DNA from 2 places in the Variovorax sp. GW458-11-26-14-LB1 genome. Region 1 is predicted to be linked to the other one. Evidence: riboswitches for the same ligand, from Rfam matches in the RefSeq annotation. Region 1 holds a riboswitch; the other holds the start of a gene.
What was found. A riboswitch is a leader RNA that binds a small molecule or an ion and turns the genes downstream of it on or off. The one in region 1 is predicted to bind glycine.
Positions count from the first base shown of each region.

Region 2: another riboswitch for glycine. It lies ahead of AC07YS_RS12950 (D-amino acid dehydrogenase); the one in region 1 lies ahead of gcvT (glycine cleavage system aminomethyltransferase GcvT).

Region 1 is NZ_JBWKYW010000045.1:22,870-29,828, reverse strand. Features, by position in the region: gene gcvP (aminomethyl-transferring glycine dehydrogenase) at 1-806, opposite strand, end outside; gene gcvH (glycine cleavage system protein GcvH) at 867-1,238, opposite strand; gene gcvT (glycine cleavage system aminomethyltransferase GcvT) at 1,310-2,482, opposite strand; glycine riboswitch at 2,530-2,634, opposite strand; glycine riboswitch at 2,647-2,737, opposite strand; gene AC07YS_RS24420 (hypothetical protein) at 2,769-3,305, opposite strand; gene AC07YS_RS24415 (L,D-transpeptidase Cds6 family protein) at 3,402-3,884, opposite strand; gene AC07YS_RS24410 (MFS transporter) at 4,128-5,318, opposite strand; gene AC07YS_RS24405 (AraC family transcriptional regulator) at 5,428-6,207, shown strand; gene AC07YS_RS24400 (TRAP transporter large permease) at 6,235-6,959, opposite strand, start outside.
Region 2 is NZ_JBWKYW010000016.1:1,714-8,672, reverse strand. Features, by position in the region: gene AC07YS_RS12970 (GDP-mannose 4,6-dehydratase) at 1-575, opposite strand, end outside; gene rfbA (glucose-1-phosphate thymidylyltransferase RfbA) at 613-1,500, opposite strand; gene rfbD (dTDP-4-dehydrorhamnose reductase) at 1,540-2,430, opposite strand; gene rfbB (dTDP-glucose 4,6-dehydratase) at 2,427-3,506, opposite strand; glycine riboswitch at 3,625-3,715, shown strand; glycine riboswitch at 3,760-3,866, shown strand; gene AC07YS_RS12950 (D-amino acid dehydrogenase) at 3,958-5,265, shown strand; gene AC07YS_RS12945 (RtcB family protein) at 5,285-6,700, opposite strand; gene AC07YS_RS12940 (FIST signal transduction protein) at 6,915-6,959, opposite strand, start outside.

The DNA.
Region 1 (6,959 bases):
TCGAACTCGCCGGGGGCGACCAGCAGTGTCAGCGCCAGCAGGTCGGCCGCGACGATGAAGGCGGCGTCGCACTGGTGCGCGTGGCCCGCGAGCGGGCGCAGGTCGTGCACGTGGCCGGTGGTGGCCGGGTACTGCGCGAGCACGCCGAAGAACTCGCCGCTCACCATCAGGTGCGGCAGCGTTTCCGACACGGTGCTCACCTTGACCTCGATGCCCAGCGGCGCGGCGCGCGTCTTGATGACTTCGATGGTCTGCGGGTGGCAGTCGCCAGAGACCAGGAACACGTTGCTCTTGCTCTTCACGCTGCGCTTGGCGAGCGTCATGGCCTCGGCGGCGGCCGTGGCCTCGTCGAGCATCGAGGCATTGGCGATGGCCATGCCCGTGAGGTCGCACACCATCGTCTGGAAGTTGAGCAGGGCTTCCATGCGGCCCTGCGAGATCTCGGCCTGGTAGGGCGTGTAGGCGGTGTACCAGGCGGGGTTCTCCAGGATGTTGCGCAGGATCACGCCCGGCGTGTGCGTGCCGTAGTAGCCCTGGCCGATGAAGCTCTTGAACACCTTGTTCTTCGACGCCAGCGCCTTCAGCTCGGCCAGCGCGTCGGCCTCGGTGACGGGCGCGGGCAGGCGCATCGGCCGGGCGCGGCGGATGGCCGCCGGCACGATGCCGTCGATGAGCTCCGCGCGCGTTTCCGAGCCGATCACCGGCAGCATGCGCGCCTCGTCCGCTGCATCGATGCCGATGTGGCGGGCGAGGAATTCTTCGGCGTTCTCTAGGGCTTGCAAAGAGGGAAGGGCGGGAATCGGCATGGCGGTGAAGGCTCGGGGAGAAGGAACGAAGGTGCGAGGAAACGGCTGCGGTTCAGCGGATCAGGATTCGGCGGCGAACTTGTCGTAGCTGGCGGCGTCGAGCAGGGCGTCGAGCTGCGCGGGCTCGCTCAGCTTGACCTTGAAGAACCAGCCGGCGGCCAGCGGGTCGCTGTTGGCCAGCGACGGGTCGGCGCGCAGCGCTTCGTTCACTTCGGTGATCTCGCCCGACACGGGCATGAACACATCGGCGGCGGCCTTCACCGACTCGACCACACCGGCGACCTCGCCCTGCGCGAAGGTCTTGCCCACTTCAGGCAGGTCGACGAACACCACGTCGCCCAGCGCGTCCTGCGCATGCACGGTGATGCCGACGGTGGCGGCGCCGCCTTCGGCTGCCACCCATTCGTGGTCCTTGGTGTATTTGATGCTCATGAAAAAACTCCTCGTGGAAAAAATGGAATCGGGATGCAGAGCCTAGCCGGGTCTGCGGGGTTCAGTGTCGGTCAGCCGCGGTAGTAGCGCGTCGGCACGAAGGGCATGGTCGAGACTTCCATCGGCACCGGCTTGCCGCGCACGATGGCCTGCACGCGCGTGCCGGGCTCGGCGAAGGCGGCGGCCACGTAGCCCATGGCCACGCAGCGGTCGGCGGTGGGGCCGAGCAGGCCGCTGGTGACGGCGCCGATGTCGTGCCCTTCGAGCGACTGCAGCAGCGTGCCGTCGCGCACCGGAATGCGTTCGAGTGCCACGAGGCCGACGCGCTTGCGCGTGAGCGTCTTGTGGTCGGTGTGGCCGGCCGCGCCCGAGGCGACGGCGGCCAGCTGGGCCAGCACCTTGGCCGCGCCCGGAAAACCGCCTTCGCGCGCACCGCCGGCGCGGCGCACCTTCTGGATCGCCCAGTTGAGCGAGGCTTCGACCGGGGTGGTGGTGGTGTCGATGTCGTTGCCGTACAGGCACAGGCCGGCTTCGAGCCGCAGCGAGTTGCGCGCGCCCAGGCCGACGGGCTTCACCTCGGGCTGCGCGAGCAGCAGGCGGGCGAGGGCGTCGGCATCCTTGGCGGCCACCGAGATCTCGAAGCCGTCTTCGCCGGTGTAGCCGCTGCGGGTGACGAAGGCCGCGATGCCGCCGATCTGCACCGCGCCGCCGGTCATGAACACGAAGCGCTCGATGCCGGGCGACAGGCGCGCCAGCGTGGCCGCGGCCTGCGGGCCTTGCAGTGCGAGCAGGGCGTGGTCGGGCAGGGGCTGCACCTGGCAGCGCGCGCCGATCCTGGCCTGGATGTGGGCGATGTCGGCCACCTTGCAGGCGCCGTTCACGATCACGAAGAGCGAGCCATTGCCTTCGTTGAAGAACATCAGGTCGTCGAGGATGCCGCCCTCGTCGTTCAGCAGCAGGCCGTAGCGCTGCTTGCCGGCGGGCAGATCGACCACGTCGACGGGCATCAGGGTTTCGAACGCGGCGGCGGCATCGGGGCCGACCAGGCGCAGCTGGCCCATGTGCGAGATGTCGAACAGGCCGGCCGCATCGCGCGTGTGCTTGTGCTCGGCCATGAGGCCGGCGGGGTACTGCACGGGCATGGAATAGCCGGCGAAGGGCACCATGCGGGCGCCGAGCTCCACGTGCAGGTCGTACAGCGGGGTCTTGAGAAGTTGGGCGTCAGAAGCGGAGGAAGCGGCCACGGGGCACTCCAAAGGGGCAGTCGAAATCCATGGCTGCAACGCCACGGGCCACCCCTGCTGTCCGCTTTACCTGAGAGATTCGCCCCACGATCGGGGTTTGCTCCTTCGGTGGGCCGCGTGCAATGCCACGGCCTCTCTCCAGCAAGGAAACGCCGGTGGTTGCCGGCGTCTTGTCAGTCCTTTTGCCTGAGCGTTCGGGGAACCCCTGCGCCTTCGGCGGCCCCGTCGCGCGGGGCTCTCTCCTGACCCGGCGAGTGTAGTGGATCGCGGGGCCGGGGCTGGCGGCTCAGTGCACGGTTTCGGCCGGCGGCAGCAGCTTGTCGATGCGCTCGCGCAGCGAGTCGGCGCGCTCGGGGCCGGCGGCTTTCTCGATCTCGGAGAGCATCAGCGCGGCGATGGTCAGCATGGCCTCGCGGTCGCGGGCCTCGCGCAGGGCGTCGCGCATCTGGTTGGCGAAGCGCGGGTCGCGGCGCACGAACATGCGCTCGCAGATGTCGAACAGGAACATGCGCGTGGTGGCCAGCGAGCGCTTGCCGTCGAAGCTGTCGGCCGAGGTGGCGACCTGGATCGGCTCGGCGGCGGGGACGGGCGTGGGGGCCGGTGCGGGCGGTGGCGCGACCGGGCGCGCGACCTGCAGGTAGCCGCGCTGCATCAGCCCCTGGATCGCCTGCTCGGCCTCGACGCGGCTGGGGAACAGCGGGCTGAAGTCGGTCAGCGAGCGCCGGCCGTCGGCCATGAGCAGCAGGGCGCGCTCACGCTGGCTGAGCGTGCGCTGCCCGGCCTGGAGTTCGTCGCGTGCCTTCTCGGTCTTGGTGGGGAACATGGCGGCCACAGCTTTCGGAGGTCGAAGGCTGCAGCATCGTTGCAAGTGGTGACATCTTCGTGAACCATTTGCCTTACAGGGACAAGGCGGGGCGCGTCAGTTGCCCGCGCTCTCCTTGCGGATCAGCCAGCGCGGGCCCACGCGCTGCAGCTCGAGGGTCTTGCGGTCGGTCTCGGTGAGCGCGTCGGCGCTGTAAATCTGCCGGAACTGCGCGCTGGCCGAGGTGCCCTGGACGCTGATCACCAGCCCCTCGATGCCCACGCTGATGCGCGACTTGCCTGTGATGCGGGCGCGCCGGTCGGCCTCCCAGCGCTCGCGGGTCTGGCCGCGCGCGGGGGTGAAGTCGGCCGCGTAGGCGGCGAGGTAGCGCTCCACGTCGCGCGCGGACCAGGCGGCGGCCCAGGCGCGCACGGCGCTTTCCACTTCGGCGAGGTGGGTGACGGGGTTGGTGGGATGGGCGGGGGCGGCTGCTGGCGCAACGGCTGCAACGGGCGCGGCGGCCGGCGTGGCCGCGATACCGGCGGTGGCCAGCAAGCCGGCAGCGACAAGGCTGCAGCCCTGGGCGACGATTCGGTGCATGGCGTCCTTCTCTTTCCTTCTTCTTGTCTGTCAGGCTCGACGTCGAAGCTTGCGTCGATTCTGGCAGTGAAAGAGGAGGCGTGCGGCGTTGAATCGCCCACGGATTTCGGTGGTTCGTGGATCAGGGCGTGTGCACAGGACACCGGGTACTTCCCTCCGCGAATGTCCCCCGCCTCCGGCTCCTCCTTGATTTCGCTGCGGGAAGCACCCGGTGCCCTGTGCACCGGGTGCGCGGGGCAGGGCTCAGGCCGCCGCAGCCTCACCCGCCATCACCTGCACCGTGCGATTGCTCAGCCGCAAGGCCAGCACGGTCGCGACGCACAGCACGCACAACACCACCGTGAGCGTCACGCCGAGTCCGCGCGCATCCGACAACAGGCCGAACAGCGGCGACACCAGCCCGCCGACCGAGAGCGCGAGGCCGAGCGTGATGCCGCTGGCGGTGGCCGGGTTGCGCGGCAGGTAGTCCTGCGCGAGCGTCACCTGCGCGGCGAAGGGCAGGAACATGCTCATGCCGAGCCACGCGGTGCAGACAAGCGCCGCGCCGGGCGTGGAGGCGAGCACGAGGCCTGCCATGGCCGGCAGCGCGAGCAGGTAGCCGCAGCGGATCGTGCCCATGCGCCCGATGCGGTCGCCGAGCCAGCCGCCGGCCAGCGTGCCCACGGCCCCTGCGGCGGTGAAGGCGGTGAGCGCCGCGGCGCCCTGGAAGGTGCTGCCGTGCAGGTCGCGCGTGATGCGCAGCGAGAGCATCGACAGCACCGTGACGTACGGGATCGACCAGCCCACGATGGTCGCCACCAGCAGGCTGAAGGCGCGCCAGTCGTTGTGCGGCTTCAGCACCTGGGCGCGGGCCTGCGCGGCCCGCGCCGCCGTGGCTGCGTGCTGGGCGGCCGCGCTGCGCCGTGCATTTGCCGCGACCCACACCACGCCCATCGCCACCGCGGGAATGCCCAGCAGATAGCTGCGCGACAGGCTGCCGCCGCCGACCACCGTGGCCGCCAGCACCGGCGCGAACGAGGCGCCGATGGTGCCGCCCACCGAGAACACGCTCATCGCCTTCTGCGAGGCGCCGCCGGCCGCACGCGCGGCCACGGTGGCGGGCGGGTGGTAGGCCGCGATGCCCAGCCCGCACAGCGCGACCGCGATCCAGGTCAGCAGGTAGCTCTGGCTCAGGCCCGCCAGCACCACGCCCAGCGCCGCCACCAGGAAGCCCACGGGCACCAGCCAGGCGCGCGGGTGGCGGTCGGCGTACAGGCCGAACAGCGGCTGCACCACGCTCGACAGCCCGGTGGCCGCCAGCATCAGGCCGCTGACGGCCGTGTAGCTGTAGCCGCGCTCCAGCACCATGAAGGGCAGCAGCGCGGGCACGAGGCCCTGGTAGAGGTCGTTAACGGCATGGGTGCCGGTGAGCAGCCCGAGTCGGCGCGTGTTCATGCGATGGCTTCTTTCCTGGATGTCCGGTTGGAGAAAAAGAGGGAGAAAAGCCATCGTAGGAAGACACGGAAAGATGTTCTCGCTACGAATGTGCAAACATCGTCGTGAAATGGACAAACTGAATCTGCGCCCCGACGAGGGCGAATCGACCCCGCGCGCCGTGGCCGTGCTGGCCACCGATCCGGCGGGCGACGCCTTCATTCCGCCGCATGCGCACCGGCGCGGGCAGCTCATTCATGCGATTTCGGGCGTGATGATGGTCGGCGCGGCGGCCGGCAGCTGGGTGGTGCCGCCGGGGCGCGGCGTCTGGGTGCCGCCGGGCATGACGCACCAGATCCGCATGGCGGGCGAGGTGAAGATGCGTACTGTCTTCGTCGAGCCCGGCACGCGCGCCGACCTGGGCGCCGAGTGCCGCGTGATCCACGTGGGGGCGCTGTTGCGCGAGCTGATCGTGGCGGCCGTGTCGCTGCCGCTGGACTACCCACCGGGCGGGCGCGACGAGCGCGTGATGGAGCTGATCCTCGACGAGATCGAGGCCGCGCCCGCGCTGTCGCTGCATGTGCCGATGCCGCGCCATGCGCGCCTGGCCGCGCTGTGCGAGGCACTGATCCGCGACCCCGCGCAGCCCGCCACGCTCGACGGCTGGGCCGCGCGGCTGCACATGAACGCGCGCACGCTGGCGAGGCTGTTCGAACGCGAAACTGGCATGACCTTCGGCGCGTGGTGCCGCCAGGCGCGGCTGTTGCTGAGCCTGCCGCGGCTGGCCGCGGGCGCGTCGATCCTGGAGGTGGCGCTGGCGCACGGCTACGAGAGCCCGAGCGCCTTCACCGCGATGTTCCGCCGCACGCTCGGCGTGCCGCCGAGCCAGTACCTGCACCCGCCGGCCTGAGGCGAGTGCAGGCGTGGGCCTGCGCCGCTACTTGAACCCGAGCGCGCGCGGCAGCCAGGTGCTGAGCATCGGCACGAAGGTCAGCAGCATCAGCACCGCGCCGTGCGCCCACAGGAAGGGCACCAGCTCCTTCACCAGCGCCGACATCGGCACCTTCGACACGTTGCAGGTCACGAACAGCAGCCCGCCCACCGGCGGCGTGATCATGCCCAGCGTGAGGTTGAAGATCACGATCATCGCGAAGTGCACCGGGTCGACGCCCAGCTTGATCGCCACGGGCGCAAGGATCGGCGCCAGCACCATCACGCCCGGCAGCGGCTCGATAAAGATGCCGAACAAGAGCAGGAACACGTTGACGATGATCAGGAACATCCACGGCGAGAGGTTCATGCTGATGAGCCATTCGGCCATCTGCTGCGGAATGCCCTCGATGGTCAGCACCCACGCGAACGAGGCCGACAGGCCGATGATGATCAGCACCGACGCCGACAGCAGGGCCGAGCGCGACAGGATGTCGGGCAGCATCTTCCACTCGAGCGTGCGGTAGATGAACTTGCCGCACACCAGCGCATAGAACACCGCCACCACGGACGCTTCGGTGGGCGTGAACCAGCCGGCGCGCATGCCGCCCAGGATCACCACCGGCAGCAGGATGGCGGGAATCGCCTTCCAGGTCGTGATGAGAATTTCGCGCAGCGGCGGCGTCTGGCCGTCGCCCTTGTAGTTGCGCTTCTTCGAGACGTAGAAGTTCA
Region 2 (6,959 bases), on a different contig from region 1:
TGGCGTGGGCCGAACGTGTTGAACGGGCGCAAGGTCACGACACCGGTGTCGAACGAGCGGTAGTAGCTCTCGGCGATCTTGTCCGCCCCGATCTTCGAGGCCGAATAAGGCGACTGCCCTTGCAGCGGATGCTCTTCGTCGATCGGCACGCGCACCGCGGTGCCGTACACCTCGGAGGTGCTCGTGTGGACGACGCGACGAACCGACAGACGGCGCGCGGCCTCCACGACGTTGAGCGTTCCCTCGACGTTGGTGCGCACGTAGCTGCGCGGGGCAACGTACGAATACGGAATGGCGATCAGGGCCGCCAGATGGCAGACGACGTCGATGCCCTGCATGGCATGCATGACGAAATCGCCATCGTCGATGTTGCCCGCCACGACGCGGAACTGCCCCTTCACGTCATCCGGTGCGAATTCGAGATTGCCCCAACTCGATGCGGAACCGTAGCGGACCATGGCCGTGACGTCAGCGCCGGCACGCACGAGCGCTTCGACGAGATGGCTTCCGATGAACCCGCCTGCGCCGGTTACGAGGTACTTTTGACCCGTCAGGGTTTGAGTTGATGCGTGCATGACTTGTACTACCGAAGAAATTGTTGTGTGTCAGTGTTCAGAATGAGTGCTCTTCGGCAAGCAGCCGATTGAGGTACTTGCCGTAGGCATTTTTCTGCAGTGGCAAGGCCAGCCGCGCCAGTTGCTCCTTGTCGATGAAGCCATGCCGCCACGCGATTTCCTCCGGGCAGGCGATCTTCAACCCCTGCCGGTGCTCCAGCGTGGCGATGAACTGCCCCGCCTCCAACAGGCTTTCGTGCGTACCGGTATCGAGCCAGGCATAGCCGCGCTGCATGATCTGCACGTTGAGCCGGCCAAGATCGAGGTACGCCTGATTGACGGCCGTGATCTCGAGCTCGCCTCGTGCACTCGGCTTCACCGCCTTGGCGATGTCGATGACCTGGTTGTCGTAGAAGTACAGGCCCGTCACGGCGTAGTTGCTCTTGGGCTTGAGCGGCTTTTCCTCGATGCTGCTGGCCTTGCCTTGTGCATCGAATGCGACCACGCCATACCGCTCCGGGTCATGCACGTGGTACGCGAACACAGTGGCTCCCGCGTCCTGCGCGTCGGCGCCGCCCAGCAGATGGGCAAAGTCATGCCCATAGAAGATGTTGTCCCCCAACACCAGCGCGCTCGGCGAGTTCCCCACGAACTTGTCGCCGATGATGAATGCCTGCGCCAGGCCATCGGGACTCGGCTGCACCGCGTACTGCAGGTTGATGCCCCATTGGCTGCCGTCACCCAGCAGCTGTTGGAAGCGCGGCGTGTCCTGCGGCGTGCTGATGATGAGGATGTCGCGCATGCCGCCGAGCATCAGGGTGCTCAGCGGGTAATAGATCATGGGCTTGTCGTACACCGGCAGCAGTTGCTTGCTCATGGCGAGCGTGGCCGGGTGCAGGCGGGTGCCGGAGCCACCGGCAAGGATGATGCCTTTGCGTTGCGTCATGGGTTCTTCTAGTGTGGGAGGCCGGGAAAAATCAGTCGGTCAGAGCGTCTCGCGCAGCATGCGTGCCACGCCTTCCTGCCAGGGCGGCAGTCGCAGGCCGAAGGTGGTCTGCAGCTTGGTGGTGTCGAGCCGCGAGTTGTGCGGCCGCTTCGCGGGCGTCGGAAAGGCGCTGGTGGGCACGGCCTCCACGGCCTGCGGGCCGGCCTTGAGTTCGACGCCGGCCTGCTGCGCCATCTCGAGCACGAAGCGCGCGTAGCCGTGCCACGTGGTCTCGCCGCCGGCGATGGCGTGGTACAGGCCGGCCTTAGCCGGGTCTTGCAACGTGGCGCGGATGGCATGCGCGGTGATGTCAGCCAGCAGTTCGGCGCCGGTCGGCGCGCCGAACTGGTCGTCGATGACAGTCAGCTTGTCGCGCTCCTTGGCCAGCCGCAGCATGGTCTTGGCGAAGTTGCCGCCGCGTGCGGCGTACACCCAGCTGGTGCGAAAGATCAGGTGCTTCGCGCAATGCCGTGCCACCAGCTGCTCGCCTTCGAGCTTGGTCTGGCCGTACACGCTGAGCGGGCCGGTCGCGTCGTCTTCCTTCCAGGGCTTGGTGCCGCTGCCGTCGAAGACGTAGTCGGTGGAGTAATGCACCATCAGCGCGCCGATCTGCTGCGCCGCCTCGGCCACCACGCCGGGCGAGGTGGCGTTGAGCTTGCGCGCGAAGTCGGGCTCGCTCTCGGCCTTGTCGACGGCAGTGTGCGCGGCGGCATTGACGATGACGTCGGGGCGCACCGCCAGCACCGTGGCAGCCAGCTGCTCGGGGCGGCTGAAGTCGGCGTGGAAGTCGGTGCTGTCGAAGTCCAGTGCGACCACTTCGCCGAGCGGCGCGAGGCTGCGCTGCAGCTCCCAGCCGACCTGTCCACCTTTGCCGAGCAGCAGCAACTTCATGCGGAAGCCTTTGCAGGCGCAGCGTCGTATTGCTTCTCGACCCATTCGCGGTACGCGCCGCTTTGCACGTTGCGCACCCACTCGCCGTTGGCGAGGTACCACTCGACGGTCTTGCGGATGCCGGTATCGAAGGTCTCGGCGGGCTTCCAGCCAAGCTCGGCCTCGAGCTTACGTGCATCGATGGCGTAGCGGCGGTCGTGGCCCGGGCGGTCCGTGACGTAGGTGATCTGTTCCTTGTACGGCTTGCCGTCGGCGCGCGGGCTCAGTTCGTCGAGCAGCGCGCACACCGTGTTGACGATCTCGATGTTGGGCTTCTCGTTCCAGCCGCCGACGTTGTAGGTCTCGCCGAGGCGGCCGGCTTCGAGCACGCGGCGGATGGCGCTGCAGTGGTCCTTCACGTAGAGCCAATCGCGCACCTGCATGCCGTCGCCGTACACGGGCAGGTTCTTGCCGGCCAGTGCGTTGACGATCATCAGCGGGATCAGCTTCTCGGGGAAGTGGAACGGGCCGTAGTTGTTCGAGCAGTTGGTGGTGACCACCGGCAGGCCGTAGGTGTGGTGCCAGGCGCGCACGAGGTGGTCGCTGGCGGCCTTGCTGGCCGAGTACGGGCTGTTGGGCTCGTACTTGTTCTCTTCGGTGAAGGCCGGGTCGGTCTTGGAGAGCGAGCCGTAGACCTCGTCGGTCGACACGTGCAGGAAGCGGAAGGCCGCCTTCTGGTCGGCCGGCAGGGCGTTCCAGTAGCCGCGCACCGATTCGAGCAGGCGGAAGGTGCCGAGCACGTTGGTCTGCACGAAGTCTTCGGGGCCGTGGATCGAACGATCCACGTGCGATTCCGCGGCAAAGTTCACGACGGCACGGGGTTTGTGCTCGGCCAGCAGGCGATCGAGCAGCGCGCTGTCGCCGATGTCGCCCTGCACGAAGACGTGGTTCGCGTTGCCCTTGAGCGACGCCAGGGTCTCGAGGTTGCCTGCGTAGGTCAGCTTGTCGAGGTTCACGACGGGCTCGTTGCCCTGCGCGATCCAGTCGAGCACGAAATTGGCGCCAATGAAGCCTGCGCCGCCGGTAACCAGGATCATGGAGTCCCCTGCATGTAGAAAAAAGTTTGCTTTACCAAAAATCAACATTCAATTATCCCATCGGTGTGAAGTGCCGATGTACAGGGCTTGGCCGGCTTGCGGGGCCCGCCTACAATCGCCAACAATTGCAGGAGAGCGGGCCTCCACGGAGGCCCTACCGAAGGCGCAAACTCCCATAAACGCTCAGGTCGGCCCGACGAAATTCCAGGCAACGCCCAGGAACTTCGGCAAGGGGTCAGTACTGCACTCATCGATACAGCCGTCTGGAGAGCCGCCACGCCATGTGGCGCACCGAAGGAGCAAACCCGCTGCGGGTGCAGCAGGGTGAATCTCTCAGGTACCGAGGACAGGGGGAGCGGCAACTTGGACATCGGTCGTCCGGTTGCTTGCTATTGGTTCAATAGCACTCCACGCCCGCCGTTCAAGCGCTGCAAACTCAAAGGTACTTGCAATGCGTGTGATCGTTCTTGGCGCCGGCCTGCTCGGCGTGACTTCGGCCTACTACCTCCAGCAACTCGGCCACGAGGTGACCGTGATCGACCGGCAGGCCACCCCGGCCGCCGAAACCAGCTTCGCCAACGGCGGCCAGATCTCGGTCAGCCATGCCGAACCCTGGGCCAATCCGAGCGCGCCGCTGAAGGTGCTGCAATGGCTCGGCAAGGAAGATGCGCCGCTGCTCTTTCGCATCCGCGCCGACATGCGCCAGTGGCTCTGGGGCCTGCAGTTCCTGCGCGAATGCACCCCCGCGCGCACCCGCCACAACATCGAACAGATCGTGCGTCTCGGTACATACAGCCGGGAAATGTTGCAGCAATTGCGTCGAGACACCGGCCTGAACTATGACCAGCGCACGCAAGGCATCCTGCACTTCTACACGACGCAAAAAGAATTCGACGGCGCCCTCGCGCCCGCCGAGCAGATGCGTGCCCTGGGCTGCGAGCGGCTGGTCATCTCCGCCGACGAGGCCATCAAGATCGAACCCGCCCTCGCCCACATCCGCCCGCAACTCGCCGGCGCCACCTACACCGCCGAAGACGAGTCGGGCGACGCCAACCGCTTCGCGCGCGAGCTCGTGAAGCTGGCCGAGGCGGCCGGCGTGAAGTTCCTCATGAGCCACACGGTGACCGCGCTGCGCGAAGCCGGCGGCAGCATCGACCACGTCGAGGCGACCGACAACGAAGGCCGTTTCCAGCGCATCCGCGGCGATGCCTTCGTGCTCGCGATGGGTTCGCTGAGTCCGTTGTACGCCGCGCCGCTGGGCATCCGCCTGCCGATCTACCCCGCCAAGGGCTACTCGGTGACGCTGCCCGTGAAGGACGCGTCGAAGGCGCACCAGGTCTCGCTCACGGACGACGAATACAAGCTGGTGTTCTCGCGCTACACCTCCGAGTCGGGCGACCGCCTGCGCATCGCCGGCACGGCCGAGCTCAACGGCTACGACCGCGACCTGAACCGCGTGCGCTGCGAAGCCATCGTGCGGCGCGTCGAAGAACTCTTCCCCGGCGCCGGCGACACCGAGCGCGCGCAGTTCTGGACTGGCCTGCGCCCGGCCACGCCGAGCAACGTGCCGCTGATCGGCAAGACCAAGCTGCCGAACCTGTTCCTCAACACCGGCCACGGCACGCTCGGCTGGACGCACGCCTGCGGCTCGGGCAAGTCGATCGCGCGCATCGTGAGCGGGCTGGCGCCCGAGGTCGACTTCGCGTTCGCCGGCATGCCGGCGCCCGCGCCACGCGCCGTGCAGCCCGCACTGGGCTGACACGACACGCGCCCTCGGGTCACGCCTTGAACGTGACCCAGGGCTTGAGCCGCACGGCGCAGCGGATGAGCCCCGCGCTTTCCTGCGCCTCGATCACCGCGCCGATCGGCTTGTAGGCCTGCGGCGCCTCCTCGATGCGGCGCTCCTCGCGCAAAGTCACGCACTGCCAGCTGGCATCGGCGTCGTCGGGTGCGGGCCGCATCGCGCGCACTTCCTGCCGACGCATGCGCCGGCCGGCACCATGGCTGCACGACCACAGCCAGTCTTCATGCCCCAGCCCGGTCGCGAGGTACGAGTGATCGCCCATCGACCCGGGAATCAGCGCCAGGTCGCCCGCGTGCGCCGGCGTCGCGCCCTTGCGGTGGATGTTCATGCCGTGCTCGCGCAGCACCACGTTGTGCGGCACGTCGACCACCAGCGTCGACGCCGTGGCGCCCAGCAGTTCGGCGAAGTCCTTGCGCACCAGCTCGGCCAGCACGACGCGGTTGGCCCACGCATAGCGCGCGGCCACGCCCATGGCTTCGAGGTACTCCTGCGCCAGCGGCCCGGCCAGGCCGTACAGCCCGCTCTTCGGGTGGCGCAGGCCCTGTGGCCACTCGGCCCGCGCGCGGTCCATCCAGCGGCCGCCGACATGGAACCCGATGTCGCGCGAGCCGCTGTGGATCATCACGACGACCTCGCCCGCCTTGAGCCCCGCGCGGTAGGCCGCGTGCCGGTCCATCACCTGGTCGACCACCTGCAGCTCGACGAAGTGGTTGCCGCTGCCCGGCGTGCCCAGGCACGGATCGCGGAACACCTCGTGGCGCGCGCCGGTGTAGGCCGGCGGTGCGTGCCGCGACTGACCGCCGAAGCTCGCCAGGCCGATGCACGCGCCGATCTCGGCCTGCAGCCGGTCGCGGTCGCAGGCCGCCCAGAGCCCCTCGTTGCGCACGGCGTCCAGGAACGCGGCCGGCCCGTCGTCGAACAGCGCGCGAAACGCCGCCGTGTGCACCGGCACGTCGCGCCCGTTGTCGAGCAGGCTGCGCGTGAGCCGCGCGAGCAGCTGCGTCTTGTGCGGCGCCACCTGGTCCAGCGTGAGGCCGGTGGTCAGCAGGCGCATGCCGCAGTTGATGTCGGTGCCGACCGCGGCGGGAATCACGAAGTCGCCATCGGTGGCGACGACGCTGCCCACCGGCGCGATCGAGCCCGGATGAAAGTCCGGCGTCGCGCAGGCCTTGCACACGCCGTGCGCGCCGTCGGGCGAGCGCACGCTGGCGAAGGCCAGCAGCTGGCTCACGGCTTTTTCTTCCAGCGGCAGGCTCTGCGGCAGAAGAACGGTCGCCTGCGCGGCTTCGTTGCGCAGGTGATAGATGCCGTCGCGGTAATCGACGGCGATATGGGCGCGCGAAAAGACGCGCTGGAGTCTCGAAAAATGACTATTGGTAGGGCTGCCCATGGCTGCAATTCCATTCGGGGAAACCGTGTCGGTTTCCGGGCCCCGTCACATCGCGTGGCGGGGCGAAAGAGATCGACCGCGTGCCTCGGGGCGCGCGGATCACTCTTTCTTGCAGCAGCAGAGATTCAAGAAAGCGGGCGGATTCTAGCGACGCGAAGCGCCTGCGAACACAGGGCGCAGGCGCGCGCGTCGTTTTTTCCCGTCAGTCAGCCAGTCAGTCCGGCGCAGTGAACACCGTCAGCACGCCGGTGTAGCCATA